Regions from separate parts of the uncultured Acetobacteroides sp. genome, predicted to be linked through region 3. Evidence: riboswitches for the same ligand, from Rfam matches in the RefSeq annotation. Region 3 holds a riboswitch; each other region holds the start of a gene.
What was found. A riboswitch is a leader RNA that binds a small molecule or an ion and turns the genes downstream of it on or off. The one in region 3 is predicted to bind cobalamin.
Positions count from the first base shown of each region.

Region 1 (4,734 bases), 560 kb from region 3:
ATTATTTGGATTGCATATCCAAACCAAATCGGCAACATCGGGGATGGCTCCAACAAAGTCTTCCTCGTTTAGGAATAGCAGCTCGTGATTGTGAATCCTGCAGGCATCCTCGTACTCGCTGAAGGTTGGAACAACCACCAACGATCGGCTCTTGCTCCAAGCCTGCGCTATCAGGTAGATAGCCTCTATGGCTCCGTTGCTCACCAGCACGTTCGATAATCCTACGCCGTTAACCTCAGCCAAAAGCGTACGCAAGCTGCGCGCATCAGGCTCTGGATAGCTGGTAATACCGGTTAATGCCTCCGATACCACACCCTGCAAGTCGGCAACGTACCCATCGTACCAAACGTTGGAGCTAAAGTTCCCTACAATAGGAACTCCACAAGCCTGTACATCATCTCCGTGACCAAAAAGCATAATCTCTTTTATTTAGTATCAAGACACAAGTATCAAGATATCTTTTGTCTTGCGTCTTGCGTCTAATATCTAATATCTATTTTCTAGTATCTCATAAACCTTCTTCATATCAACATGTCTTCTGATATGGTCGGCAAGCAGGTTGTACTGCTCCTCCTTAAACTCCTTGTAGTTGAAGGTTCTTGTTATGAGTTTCGATTGGAAAGGGGCTAGTAGATGATCTATCACAACGGCATTGTCGAGAATGCCGTGGATGTACGTCCCAAAGCAGCGGTTATCTACATGAACGCCATCGGCATTGCCGCCGCTAAGCGCATTTAGCGCCGATGCATTGCCCGAGAGCAGCTCCGTTTCGCCCATGTGTATCTCGTACCCCTCGCAGGTTGCAGGATTATCCAGAAAATTAAACTGTACCTGACGGGTAATTTTCTCGCCCAGCATGGTGGTTCGCACAGGTAACAAGCCCAATCCGGGCAGGGCGTCAATCGGACCCTCCACATGCTGCGGATCGCACACCTCCATGCCCAGCATTTGGTACCCACCGCAGATGCCCATCACCGTTTTGCCATCCCTATATGCCTTAACTATAGCCGTAGCAGCACCATTTTTGCGCAGCTCGTACAGATCGGCAATGGTAGATTTTGTTCCGGGGATGATGATGATATCCGCCTTCGAAATCTCATCGACGTTGTTGGAGTAGAAAAGATGCACGCGCTCGTCGCGCTCCAGCACGTCGAAATCGGTGAAGTTGGACATGTGGCGCAGCAGCACCACAACAACATTCACTTTGCCATCTACGGCGGTGCGGTTCTTTAGGTCGAGCATCACCGAATCTTCAGCCTCGATATGGATATCCTTAAAGTAGGGCACAACGCCAAGCACCGGCACCTTGCAAAGGTCCTCAATGATCTTAACGCCATCGGTAAATAGCGAAATATCGCCCCTAAACTTATTAATGATGATGCCCTTTACCAGCCTGCGCTCCTCTTCGGTGAGCAGTATCATCGTGCCGTAAACCGATGCTATTACACCGCCACGGTCGATATCGGCAACAAGAACTACAACGGCGCTGGCATGCTGCGCCATGGACATGTTAACCAGATCGCGCGAACGAAGATTTACCTCGGCAATGCTGCCGGCACCTTCCATAACAATGGGATTATAGGAGTTTTTTAGGCGATCGAAGGCAGAGTTTACCTCTGCGCGCAGCTGCTCGCGGTCGGCTCCGTTGAAGTAGTCGGCAGCGCTCTTGTTGCCCACTACCCTGCCGTTGAGTATTACTTGGCACATGCGGTCGGAGGTGGGCTTTAGCAAAAGGGGATTCATGTCGGTAGAGCAAGGTAAGCCTGCCGCCTCTGCCTGAACGGCCTGCGCACGACCAATCTCTAGCCCATCGGGAGTGGCATACGAGTTGAGCGCCATGTTCTGCGCCTTAAAGGGGGCTGGTTGGAAGCCATCCTGCAGGAATATGCGGCAGAATGCTGCAGCAATAACGCTTTTACCAACATCGCTGCCGGTGCCTGCAAACATTATCGGACGAAGGGAGTGCTTACTCATTCTCTTTTAGGATTCACGTTGCGTGATTGCTCTGCAAATAGGATAGGATGCGATTAATCCAGAGCTTAAAGAGAATCTTAAGAATCTGTATCGACCTGCTCTATTCCCGGAGCATCTGAATATGTTGATAATGGCAGGTCTTCTGGCTCATTCCCGTTTTGAAACCTTCCCAGCACCAGGTGCCAGTGGCTATTCTTCAAAACGTTTAGTGGAATTTACAGCTGCGGGTACAGCTCCGAAGTTTCATCGGATTCCCTTTTATCCTGCCCAAGCAGGATACCAATTATCGGACGCAAAGATGAGGATTTTTTATCAAAAGACGAGCTATCAGTTGAAGATATTCCAATAATAGGCAAGCACAACACCTTACCCTGCTACTTTTGCAATGACAAATTGACAGAACAACACCCTTAATTGCTCCGATAGAGACCGTAGCAGTCCGTAGGATCACCGTAGGATGTACGGAGGTCAAAATGTCATGCACAAGGTAGATTTTAGAAATCCATACCTACGACTACATACCCAATCCTCCCAAGTCGAGGTACGAGTACCAAGTCACAGAAACCGATATTGAGAAAAACATCGATAGCCAGCTGAAGCGCACCATCCTGGATCTTGTCCTATGCGCTCGCAACGAAAGCTGACCGCTGCTTTTCGAATTCCCATACTCAGCTTACAACCCCTTCCGTAAGGGCATAAAAAAAGCCCCCGACCTTTCGGTCGGGGGCTCTATAGGTTTGGCGGCCACCTACTCTCCCGCTTGGTGTAGCAGTACCATCGGCGCTGGCGGGCTTAACGGCCCTGTTCGGAATGGGAAGGGGTGGAGCCCCGCCGCCTAGCCACCTAAGTCTTCTTTTAGATCCTAGTATTTAGCACCTAGATCTTAGACTTCATAGCATATGCCATTCAATCCTCATATAGCGTCTAATATCTAGCGTCTAAAATCTTATATCTTTTAGATTTTGACATTCTTCGGACGAAGCGGCGTCTGCCCGCTAAGGGCGCGGCCCTCTCGGAGCTCGTTCGGGCAATTAGTACCGCTCGGCTAAGCGCATTGCTGCGCGTACACCTGCGGCCTATCAACGTGGTAGTCTCCCACGGCCCTTAAGGGAAGTCTCATCTTGAGGCAGGCTTCGCGCTTAGATGCTTTCAGCGCTTATCCCAACCGAGCGCGGCTACCCAGCGGTGCTCCTGGCGGAACAACTGGTACACCGGAGGCTCGTCCAACCCGGTCCTCTCGTACTAGGGTCAGACCCCCTCAAACTTCCTACGCCCGCAACAGATAGGGACCGAACTGTCTCACGACGTTCTGAACCCAGCTCGCGTGCCACTTTAATCGGCGAACAGCCGAACCCTTGGGACCTTCTCCAGCCCCAGGATGTGACGAGCCGACATCGAGGTGCCAAACCGCCGCGTCGATGTGAGCTCTTGGCGGCGATCAGCCTGTTATCCCCGGCGTACCTTTTATCCTTTGAGCGATGGCCCTCCCATGCGGAACCACCGGATCACTATGCCCTGCTTTCGCACCTGCTCGGCTTGTCGGCCTCACAGTCAAGCGCCCTTGTGCCATTGCACTCCACGCGCGGTTGCCATTCGCGCTGAGGGCACCTTGGGAAGCCTCCGTTACTCTTTTGGAGGCGACCACCCCAGTCAAACTACCCGCCAAGCGGTGTCTCCCTATCAGGGATTAGGCCCCGAAGTGGCGAAGGGCTGTATTTCAACGTCGGCTCCAACGATACTAGCGTACCGCCTTCACAGCCTCCAGCCTATCCTACACATCGCCACCCCAGAACCAGCGCTAAGCTGCAGTGAAGGTGCACGGGGTCTTTCCGTCCCGTTGCGGGTAATCGGCATCTTCACCGATACTACAATTTCACCGAGCTCACGGCTGAGACAGCGTCCAGATCGTTACACCATTCGTGCAGGTCGGAACTTACCCGACAAGGAATTTCGCTACCTTAGGACCGTTATAGTTACGGCCGCCGTTTACCGGGGCTTCGATTCAAAGCTTCTCTTACGATGACCTCTCCTCTTAACCTTCCGGCACCGGGCAGGTGTCAGGCCCTATACTTCACCTTTCGGTTTCGCAGAGCCCTGTGTTTTTGGTAAACAGTCGCCTGGACCTCTTCGCTGCGCCCCACGTCACCGTGGGGGCCCCTTATCCCGAAGTTACGGGGCTAGTTTGCCGAGTTCCTTAGCCGTGATTCACTCGAGCACCTCAGGATTCTCTCCTTGACCACCTGTGTCGGTTTGCGGTACGGGTGCCCAGCGCCTGATGCTTAGGGGGTTTTCTTGGAAGTCGGATTAGGGACGCTATCCGCTTGCCCGTGGGCTCGCGGTACTATCAGGTTCGGCAGGATCCGGCTATTAACCTACACCCTATACCTACACCCTTCAACCCGGCATTCCGTCGCCGGGCGGTCCTTTCACTCCTTCGTCGCCCCATCGCAGCGCTGGCCAGGGACGGAATATTAACCGTCTGTCCATCGGCATCCCCCTTCGGGTTAGCCTTAGGCCCCGCCTTACCCTGATCCGATTAGCGTTGATCAGGAAACCTTGGTCTATCGGTGGGCGGGTTTCGCACCCGCCTTGTCGTTACTCATGCCTACATTTGCTTTTCCACCAGCTCCACCAGACCTTACGGCCCAGCTTCACCGCCGGTGGAATGCTCCCCTACCATAATTTCTTATCCGCAGCTTCGGCGGACGGCTTGATGCCCGATTATTATCCACGCGCAGCCGCTCGACTAGTGAGCTGTTA
Region 1 is NZ_OY763328.2:2,515,593-2,520,326, reverse strand. It holds gene ACHZA1_RS10430 (aminotransferase class I/II-fold pyridoxal phosphate-dependent enzyme) at 1-417, opposite strand, end outside; gene ACHZA1_RS10425 (cobyric acid synthase) at 487-1,974, opposite strand; cobalamin riboswitch at 2,089-2,273, opposite strand; rRNA gene rrf (5S ribosomal RNA) at 2,710-2,821, opposite strand; rRNA gene ACHZA1_RS10415 (23S ribosomal RNA) at 2,985-4,734, opposite strand, start outside.
Region 1: another riboswitch for cobalamin. It lies ahead of ACHZA1_RS10425 (cobyric acid synthase); the one in region 3 lies ahead of ACHZA1_RS12735 (ABC transporter substrate-binding protein).

Region 2 (4,734 bases), 550 kb from region 3:
ACATAGTGCTGGTTACGCGCTTACCGCAAGCCATTACAGCGCTTTTTGCAGGTGCGGCTCTTGCCGTTAGCGGGCTAATGCTGCAAACCATGTTTCAGAATCCGCTTGCAGGACCATCACTTTTGGGGATTAGCGCAGGGGCTAACCTTGGTGTGGCTATCGTTATGCTCTTTTTGGGTGGAACCATGGGGCAGTACGGTTCGCTGGGGATTGGTGGGCACCTGTTGATCATCGTTTCGGCATTTGTTGGTGCATCGGCTATTCTTGGATTGATACTAGTGCTATCAAATTACATAAAAAGCAACTTGGTATTGCTTATTGCAGGCATCATGATTGGCTATATCGCCTCGGCGGCAATATCAATACTGAATTTTTACGCCTCGCACGAGAATGCACACGCCTTTGTGATGTGGGGCATGGGCGATTTCTCCAGCGTATCGCTTAAGCAGATCCCTTTCTTTGTGGCTGCTGTAAGCGTTGGGCTACTCATTGCGCTTTTACTTATCAAATCGCTAAATGCGCTGTTGTTGGGACAACGATATGCCGAGAATCTGGGAGTAGCACTCTCAAAGACTCGCCTGTTTATTCTTCTTAGTGCCGGATTGCTGATTGCTGTAACCACCGCATTCTGTGGACCGGTTGCCTTTCTAGGCTTAGCGGTTCCCCATATTGCTCGGATGCTGCTCGGTTCTGTTGATCATCGTTCGTTGCTGCCATTTACGCTGATACTTGGAGCGCTTCTGGCTCTTCTATGCAACCTGCTAACCACGCTGCCTTCTTCGGGTGCAATACTTCCTATAAATGCGATAACGTCAATGCTTGGAGGTCCTGTGATGCTTTACGTAATCCTTAACAGGAGCAAGAGTCAAGGTTTGAACTAAAAAAGTGTGCCATGAGAGACCTACTTAAAACGAACGATCTTAATATAGGCTACCAACTACGTGGAGAGCAAAAGGTGGTGCACCAGAAGATGAACCTTAGCTTGGCAAAAGGCGAGCTAACATCGCTGCTTGGTGTTAATGGGGTTGGGAAATCAACTCTTCTGAGAACTTTAGCGGGCTTTCAGCCTAAGCTATCGGGAGGGATATTGCTTGATGGAAGGTCTATTGACAGCTTCTCGCAGCACGAGAGGGCTAAGATGGTAAGCGTGGTGCTAACAGATCAGGTGGCGATGGGCGATCTGTTCGTTTACGAGGTTATTGCCCTAGGTCGTCATCCTTACTTGGGTTTCTTTGGAAGGCTTACTTCGTCAGACCATGCAATTATCGAGGAGGTTGTTCGTAGTGTCGGAATAGAGGAGTTAACCCACCGGCGCATCAGCTCGCTGAGCGATGGCGAGCGGCAAAAGGTGATGATTGCAAAGGCTCTTGCACAACAAACGCCTATAATCATCCTAGATGAACCAACGGCTTTCCTCGATCTTCCAAGCCGTATAGAGATTACCATGCTGCTGCGCAAGCTCACCGATAAAATGGAGAAGGCGATACTTCTCTCAACCCACGATTTGGACCTAGCGCTCGATCTTTCCGATAAGCTTTGGCTAATGGGTAAGGAGCGAGAGGTTGCCTGTGGAGCTCCAGAAGACTTGGTACTTTCGGGAATGTTCAACTCCTACTTCGAGCGCGATAGCATCATCTTCGATAGAAGCATCGGACGCTTTCGCCTAAATGAGAAGCACGAGAAGATAATATCACTTGATGCCGATGCCGGAAGCCACTTCTGGATCGAAAAAGCACTTCATCGTAACGGAATTGCCGTAGCAAAGAAAGATGCTGCAACCGATAGTCGTCTTTGGGTAGATAGAAATGCCACGAGACCGTACAAACTGGCTTCGGTTGGCTGTAAGGAAATGGAATTTGAAACAATAAATGAGTTACTAGTAGAACTGAAAAATTGATATACTCCTTACCGCAAGGTGAAAGGGACGCCTTTAAAAGGGAATCAGGTGCAAGTCCTGAGCAGACCCGCTACTGTAACCGTCAACAACATCCTGATAAATGGTCACTGCCTAACGGTGGGAAGGCACAGCGATGCGACGGAAGCCAGGAAACCTGCCTTGTAGGTGCAAACGATGATGCCCTCGTGGGAGTAGGGCTATTGTTTAATTTTTATAACCATTAAATGAAAAAGGTTTTAGTTGCGGCACTACTTGTTGCCGGATTAATTCGAACAGCAGGTGCTGCAAGTGCCTACGAATCGGACAGCGTAAAGATGAACCTCAAGGTAGATGAGGTAGTCGTTGTTGGACAGCGGATGGCAGTAAAGAAGGAGAACGTCTCTCAACGTATAGAGATGATTCATCCAGCTCTTATAGAAAGGGCTCCACAAAAAGATTTGACCTCTATTCTTAAGGAAAATGCGGGGCTCGATGTGGTGCAATATCCTGGAATTCTTTCGGGGGTGAGCATCCGTGGTTTTCGCCCCGAAAATGGGAAGTTGAACTCCAAAACGCTAATACTAATAAACGGTCGCCCTGCGGGAAGTGCTAACCTAAGCATGATAGATCTATCGAACGTTGAAAGGGTTGAAGTGCTCAAAGGTCCTGCATCGGCGCTTTACGGTCCAACGGCAATGGGAGGCGTTGTAAACATCATCACCAAAAACAGCAAGGGTGCTGTTGGTGGCACAGCATCATTCAGCTACGGTTCGTGCGACAAGGTAAACTCGTCGGTGTCGGTTGGTGGTTCTATCGCTCCGAAGTTCGATTTCGATGCTGGATTTTCCATTTCGAATAACCCCAAAGACTACAAGATGGGCAAGGGCAACATCTTTAGGGGATGGCTCGATGGCGGTGAGGTTACCAACTTCTACAAGAAGACCGGGGCTGAAACTACCGATCCCGACAAGCGTGGCGATGGCGATACCCGTCCGTTTACCAAGTATACCAAAACCAACATGGATCTACGCTTGGGCTACGATATCTGCCGAGATTGGAGGCTGAATGCCTACGTAAACCGTTCTATTGCCAACGATGTGGAGTCGCCCGGCGACATTGCCGTTGGAACATCTCCAACCCGCAAAGATTTAACCTACACCTCTGGCGATATCTCGCTCAACGGATCGATCTGTAGAAATATTTCCGCCATGGTTAAGGGGTATTTTGGACGAGATGTGTCGGACAACGAGGTGATCTTCGAGAAGAATGCTTTTGTGAAGCCTTACCTGTCCATATCGCAAGAGCTGGAGTGGAAAGGTGTTCAAGCGCAGAGCATCGTTCATTTTAACCAGCATTATGTAACCATCGGTGTGGATTATGCTTGCTCGCAATCGCTCAGCGAACGATACAGCAATGCTGGAGAGAGAATCAAACCCTACAATCAAGATTTTGCCCTTGGAAACCTTGGACTTTACGTACAGGGTAATCTTGAATTCTTTAAGGGTAAGCTGCTCGCTAGTCTTGGTGGTCGTTACGACTTCAATAAGTATGAGCTAAAGCAAACCGAAAAGATGACCAATCCTGCCAATACGGAGAACAATACAATATTCAGCCCTAGCTTAGGTATAACCTACAAGGTCCTTCCTGGTCTTGCAATTAAGGCAAATGCTGGAAGCGGTTTCTCTTATGCCGATGTTTACCAGCTGGCAGGCTACTCCGAGGTGTTCGATACCAAGAATAAGACGGTAGCCATCACCGTAGGAAATAAGGATTTGAAGAACTTGGAGTCGAAATCGTTCGATCTTGGGGTGTCGTACGATAAGAATGGATGGAACACCGAACTAGGCTACTTTAGAACGGAGTCGAAGAATAACGGTGTACAGGTTTTTGTGGATGTAACTGCCGATAACCTTAACAACCTTGGGGTGAAGTACACCACCAACGCTGATGGAAAGTTCATCTACTCCGATGGCAGCGTCATTAAGGGACTTAACACCTTCCAGAATGCCAGCAACGGTACTATTGACGGTCTCGAGGTTAGCGTTGCCTACAACTTTGGCTACCTTGCAGAGAATCGTTTTGACCTAACCTCGTACATCAAGTTGACCTCTATCCTAAATGCTAACGAGGAACTCGACGAGTACGGCTTGGGCAAGATGAGCCACCGTATGCTTAATGTAGCCGATAATAATATTGTCTATGGAACCGACTACAAGAATCATAAGCTATCGGCAGGCTTTAAGGGACGATACGTTGGCTACCGCTACGATCGCAACTGGAGCTTTTACGATCAGTACGTGGAGGTACGCTACCCTCAGATGATGACTTTGGATCTATATCTTGGTTACGATGTAACCAAAAAGATAAGCCTGATGGGCTACGTGAGCAACGTGACCGACGAGAACTACTACGAGAAGCGCGGCTACAACCTTCCCGGACGAATGTATTCGATGAAGGCTACTATAAACTTCTAATACTTGTTGGATGGCATCTAAAATTACTCTCATTACTGGTGGTCAGCGCTCGGGTAAGAGCAGCTACGCTCAGCGGTTGGCGCTCGAGTTAGCCGACAACCCCGTTTACCTCGCCACCTCGCGCATCTGGGACGACGATTTTCGCCTTCGGGTGGAGCGCCACCAGGCCGATCGTGGTCCGATGTGGACCAACATCGAGGAGGAGAAGTCCCTTAGTCGGCACAACCTTGCCAACCGCGTGGTGGTGGTCGACTGCGTGACCCTTTGGGCTACCAACTTCTTCTTCGATAACGATTCGGACATCGAGAAGTCTCTTGGGGAGCTTAAGGCGGAGCTGGCGCGGCTCGTGGAGCAGCCGGCTACCTTCATCTTTATCTCCAACGA
Region 2 is NZ_OY763328.2:2,523,871-2,528,604, forward strand. It holds gene ACHZA1_RS10450 (iron ABC transporter permease) at 1-881, shown strand, start outside; gene ACHZA1_RS10455 (ABC transporter ATP-binding protein) at 893-1,897, shown strand; cobalamin riboswitch at 1,897-2,074, shown strand; gene ACHZA1_RS10460 (TonB-dependent receptor) at 2,122-4,350, shown strand; gene ACHZA1_RS10465 (bifunctional adenosylcobinamide kinase/adenosylcobinamide-phosphate guanylyltransferase) at 4,361-4,734, shown strand, end outside.
Region 2: another riboswitch for cobalamin. It lies ahead of ACHZA1_RS10460 (TonB-dependent receptor); the one in region 3 lies ahead of ACHZA1_RS12735 (ABC transporter substrate-binding protein).

Region 3 (4,734 bases):
GGTTGTGGAGCAGCACCATCACCTCAATCTTGCTGGGAAGGTCGAGGAAGGCGGTAGGCTCGTCGAGAATGATGATGGGCGTTTCCTGAGCCAGCGCCTTTGCGATCATCGCCTTTTGGCGCTCGCCATCGCTAAGCTCCGATACGTACTTGGCGGCCAAATCGGCAATGCCCACCTGTGCGATTGCCCGCTCGACTACCCTGTGATCCTTTGTGCGAAGAATGCCAAAGTATCCGGTGTGCGGATATCGGCCCATACCCACGAGCTCGCGCACGGTCATCCCTCCTACCAGCGATCGCTCGGTGAGCACAACGCTTACCAGCTTGGCGTATTCGCTTTGAGAGTATCCCTTTATGGGCTTACCGCCAATGGAAACTTCGCCAGCCAGCCTTGGCTGAAAGCCAACCAGCGTCCGGATAAGGGTAGACTTACCCGCACCGTTAGGGCCCAGCAGGTAGGTTAGCTCGCCCGCCTTCAGCTCGAGGTTTAGCTTCTCGTGGAGGAGCGTAGGCTGGTTGCGGCCATCGGAGTAACCGATGCCCAACCCAGTAGCCTTAAGGGTTACCTGCTCTGTCTGCGGTTGTTTCCTTGCACTCATCACGAAAAGTATTGAAGCTTACGACGGTTAAAGATCACGTATATGACAACTGGCGCACCAAGCATCGAAGTTACGGCATTAATGGGGATAATTCCTCCCTCGCCGGGCAGCGTGGTGAGCAGGTTGCAAAAAAGAGCAACCACAGAGCCAAGCAGAATGGTGGCAGGCAGCAGCGTCTTGTGGTTGGAGGTTCCGAGCAGCATGCGCGCTACGTGCGGAACGGCCAGACCTATAAAGGATATCGGGCCGCAGAAGGCCGTAATGGCTGCAATTAGCAGGCCAGCCCCCAGCAGTATGGAGTATCGCGCCCGCTTAACGTTAACCCCCAAGTTGGAGGCGTAGTTCTCGCCCAGCAGCAGCGCGTTCAGCGGCTTAATCTGTAAAAGGGCAACCATAACCCCGATAATCGAGGCGATGGCAAAGGAGGGCATCTCGTTCCAGGTTACGTTCGAGAAATCGCCCATCCCCCAAAGCACGAAGATTTGAATATTCTCCTTCGAGGCGTAAAAGTTAAGAACAGAGATGATGGACGATGCCATGAAGCCTATCATGATACCCACAATAAGCAGCATGGCCGTATTCTTTATCTTTGCCGATAGCGAAAGAATGATGAAGAGCACCACTAGCGCCCCCAGAAATGCAGCAAGGATGTTGGCCGTGTAGCCCATAACCGTTCCAGCGATCATCGACCCATTAAGGGATAGCACCATAATGGCCACGCCAAGATTTGCCCCCGTGCTAATTCCTAAGATTGAAGGATCGGCAAGCGGATTGCGGAAGAGCGTCTGCATCATCAGCCCGCAGGCCGCAAGGGCAGCGCCCGCCAGCATGGCTGTAATCGACTGGGGCATGCGCGACATCCATACGATGTTGCACCAAGCAACGTTTGATGTGTCGGAACTAAAAAGGATGGAGAACACTTTTCCCAATGGAATGGACACCGTTCCCCAGGCGATGTTCATCAGCATCAGAAGAGGGATCAGCAACCCCACGCCTACCATGATGCGTATGCTTTGGCCCCGCTTACGCCTTACTGCGGACATGCTCATCGTGCCAGCATTTGGAAGTACTTTGGAACATAGCCGGGCAGCAGCTCCGGATGGAAGATGTTTACAAGATCGCTAAGGATGACGTCTGGTTCGAGATAGCCATCCTCGTAGTAGGGAGTTCTTCCCGTATCGCAGTTGATGATGGAGCCTTCTTTAAACGCCTTGAAGCTGCTGTAAAGACCGAACTCCTTTTCGAGATGGGCGTAGGTGAACACGTATGGGGTGTTGGTCTTGATGATCCAGTAGTCGGCATTCGATGCTTTAGCCAGCACCGATTCGAAATTCAGCGAAAGCGAACCTGTACTCTTATCATCCTTCCAAATATAGTCTGCACCAGCATCCTCGAGGAAGCGAGCCATGTAACTGCGACCTCCAGGGGTGTACCACACCTGTCCGAATTTCTTTTCGGTGAATACGGTAGGACGATGCGACTTGGCAGCCTTCGCAATTTTTGCAACACGGTTGTACCGGGCATCAACGCTATCGAACATTTTGTTGGCAAGCGCCTCCTTCTTAAAGAATAAGGAGATGAACTTGATCCATTCGGCACGCGCCAAAGGGGTATTTTCGAGGTACGAGCAGTCGTACACCAGCGGAACACCCGTTTGCTCAATCTTGTTAAGTGGACCACCCGATATGGGTGAAACAACCAAGATCTCAGGGTTCGCTTCGATGATGCGCTCTACGTTAGCCTGCGCCACTTCGCCAAGATTCGCTATCTTCCCCTGCTTAAGCTTCGCTTGTACAAGGCTATCCTTTACGTACTGAGGCTCTGCAACGCCAGTTATGGTTTGATTTACCCCAAGGCGAGCCATTTCGTTTACCGTTAAGCCGTAAAAGCAGGCCGATTTTTCGACAGGAACCTTCACGACAATGCCTTTGGGTAATCCCGAAGGGGTAGATTTCGTGCGATCGATAAGAATGTAGCGCTTAAGCAGCTTAGTGGAGTCGAACGGATCGCGAACATCAACCGTGGCGTAGCTGCCGCTGTAGCTGATGCTAAATCCGCGAAGGTATTTAAGGGTTATTTTCTCGGAGAAGTAGGACGAACCAGAAGTTGACGATTCGCCGTTGCCATTTTTCTTGGAAGAGCAAGCGCTAAACAGCAGAGAAACCAATACAATTGCCAGAAAGGCTCTAAAACGTGTCATTCCTTAAACTTTTATTCCCGAAAGTTGATATTTTACCCATGATACAGGCAGGTCTTCTGGCTCGTTCCACCTTTAAAACCTTCCCATCATCAGCTGACAGTGGTAAAAACATTAAAGGCTGCTACTAGAACTTACAGCTGCGGGTACAGCTCCGGATTTTAACCGGATTCCCTTTAATCTTACGTTGTTTGCAAGATCGCCAAATCGGGCACAAATGTAGCCTTTTTTCGACAATTATCTAAAAATGAAGGGCGACAAACTGCCGCCCTTCTATGCTGATTGCTATTTTATTGCTTACTCAACAATGGTTACCCATCCGTGAGGATCGGGAATATCGCCATACTGAATACCAACAAGAGTTTCGTAAAGCTTAGTTGACCATGCACCAGGACAACCATCTTTACAATACTTGTAAACCTTTCCGGTTTCCAGATCGGCAATTTCACCAATTGGAGAGATCACTGCAGCAGTACCGCAAGCGCCAACCTCTTCAAAAGTTTCGAGTTCCTCCACTGGAATTTGACGACGCACAGGTTTAAGTCCAAGATCTTCAGCCAACGTAAGTATACTCATGTTGGTTATAGATGGAAGAATACTCGTGCTCTTAGGGGTAATGTACATGTTATCCTTAATACCAAAGAAGTTGGCAGCACCAATCTCGTCGATATACTTCTTTTCCTTCGCATCAAGGTACAAAGGAGAACCGTAGCCCTTATCGTGAGTTTCGACTACGCCGCGTAAGCTAGCTGCATAGTTACCGCCAACCTTTAAGGTTCCTGTACCTAGCGGAGCAGCACGGTCGCTATCCTTTACAATAGCAATTTTAACAGGTTTAAAACCTTCCTTGAAGTAAGGACCTACGGGGCTTACAAATACAATAAAGGTATACTCCTTAGCTGGCTTAACGCCAACCTCGGCACCCGAACCAAAAAGAACGGGACGGATATATAGCGATGCACCAGTACCGTAAGGTGGTACAAAGCGCTCGTTAAGTTTCACAACCTTAAGGATAGCCTCTTCGAAAAGCTTTTCAGGAACTGGAGCCATAAGAATACCTTCGGCTGACCGATGTAACCGTTTTGCATTCTCGATCCAACGGAAAAGGCGGATTTTACCATCCTTACCTCTATAAGCCTTCAAGCCTTCAAATGCTTCTTGCCCATAATGAAGTCCTGTTGCGGCAATATGAATTGGGAGATACTCCGAATCAGACACCTCTAATTCGCCCCATTTCCCATCTTTAAATGTACAGCGGACGTTGTAGTCAGTTTTTATGTAACCGAAAGGCAACTTACCCCAATCTAAATTTTCCATATGATTGCGTTTTCTGATACCACCAAAAGTAATAGTTTTTCGTTTAGCAAAAACGATTTTAACAAATTTATCACTAACGAAACTATTATACATTACAATTTATCGCACCAATCATCGATTAAGCTACAAAACGACACAAAGTGATGTTTTTATTGTAGCAGATTGAACTACAAACACGAGATTCGTCTTTTAGATTTAACACTCAAAAATAGAGACATTAGAAGAGTGATGAATACTTACTACAATTATTCAAGTAAAAGGAGAGATAAAAACCTCTCCCTTATTTATCTGCCTAGAAGTCGCTTGTCATGATAAGCTGCGGCTTATCGTTGAAATTTTCGTACCGTGGACGATACCGTTCCTTGTCGTAGAACTTTTCGATGTCAACCTTTTTCTTGTAGCTGGTTACAACGTCGATAGGAACATTGTCGTACCGACCATTACGCAAGCTCACCAGCCTGCCACAGGTACCTTTAAGAATAAGATCGAGCGCAAGGTTACCAAAAGCCATGGGCACAATGCTATCAAGAGCATCAGGGGCACCAGAGCGTACCATGTAGCCCAAACGCTGGTTGATTACATCAATTTTTCGTCCATTATTATATTTCGCAGAGAGATTCCG
Region 3 is NZ_OY763328.2:3,076,967-3,081,700, reverse strand. It holds gene ACHZA1_RS12745 (ABC transporter ATP-binding protein) at 1-598, opposite strand, end outside; gene ACHZA1_RS12740 (iron ABC transporter permease) at 598-1,641, opposite strand; gene ACHZA1_RS12735 (ABC transporter substrate-binding protein) at 1,644-2,798, opposite strand; cobalamin riboswitch at 2,827-3,017, opposite strand; gene ACHZA1_RS12730 (branched-chain amino acid aminotransferase) at 3,093-4,112, opposite strand; gene ACHZA1_RS12725 (ATP-dependent 6-phosphofructokinase) at 4,405-4,734, opposite strand, start outside.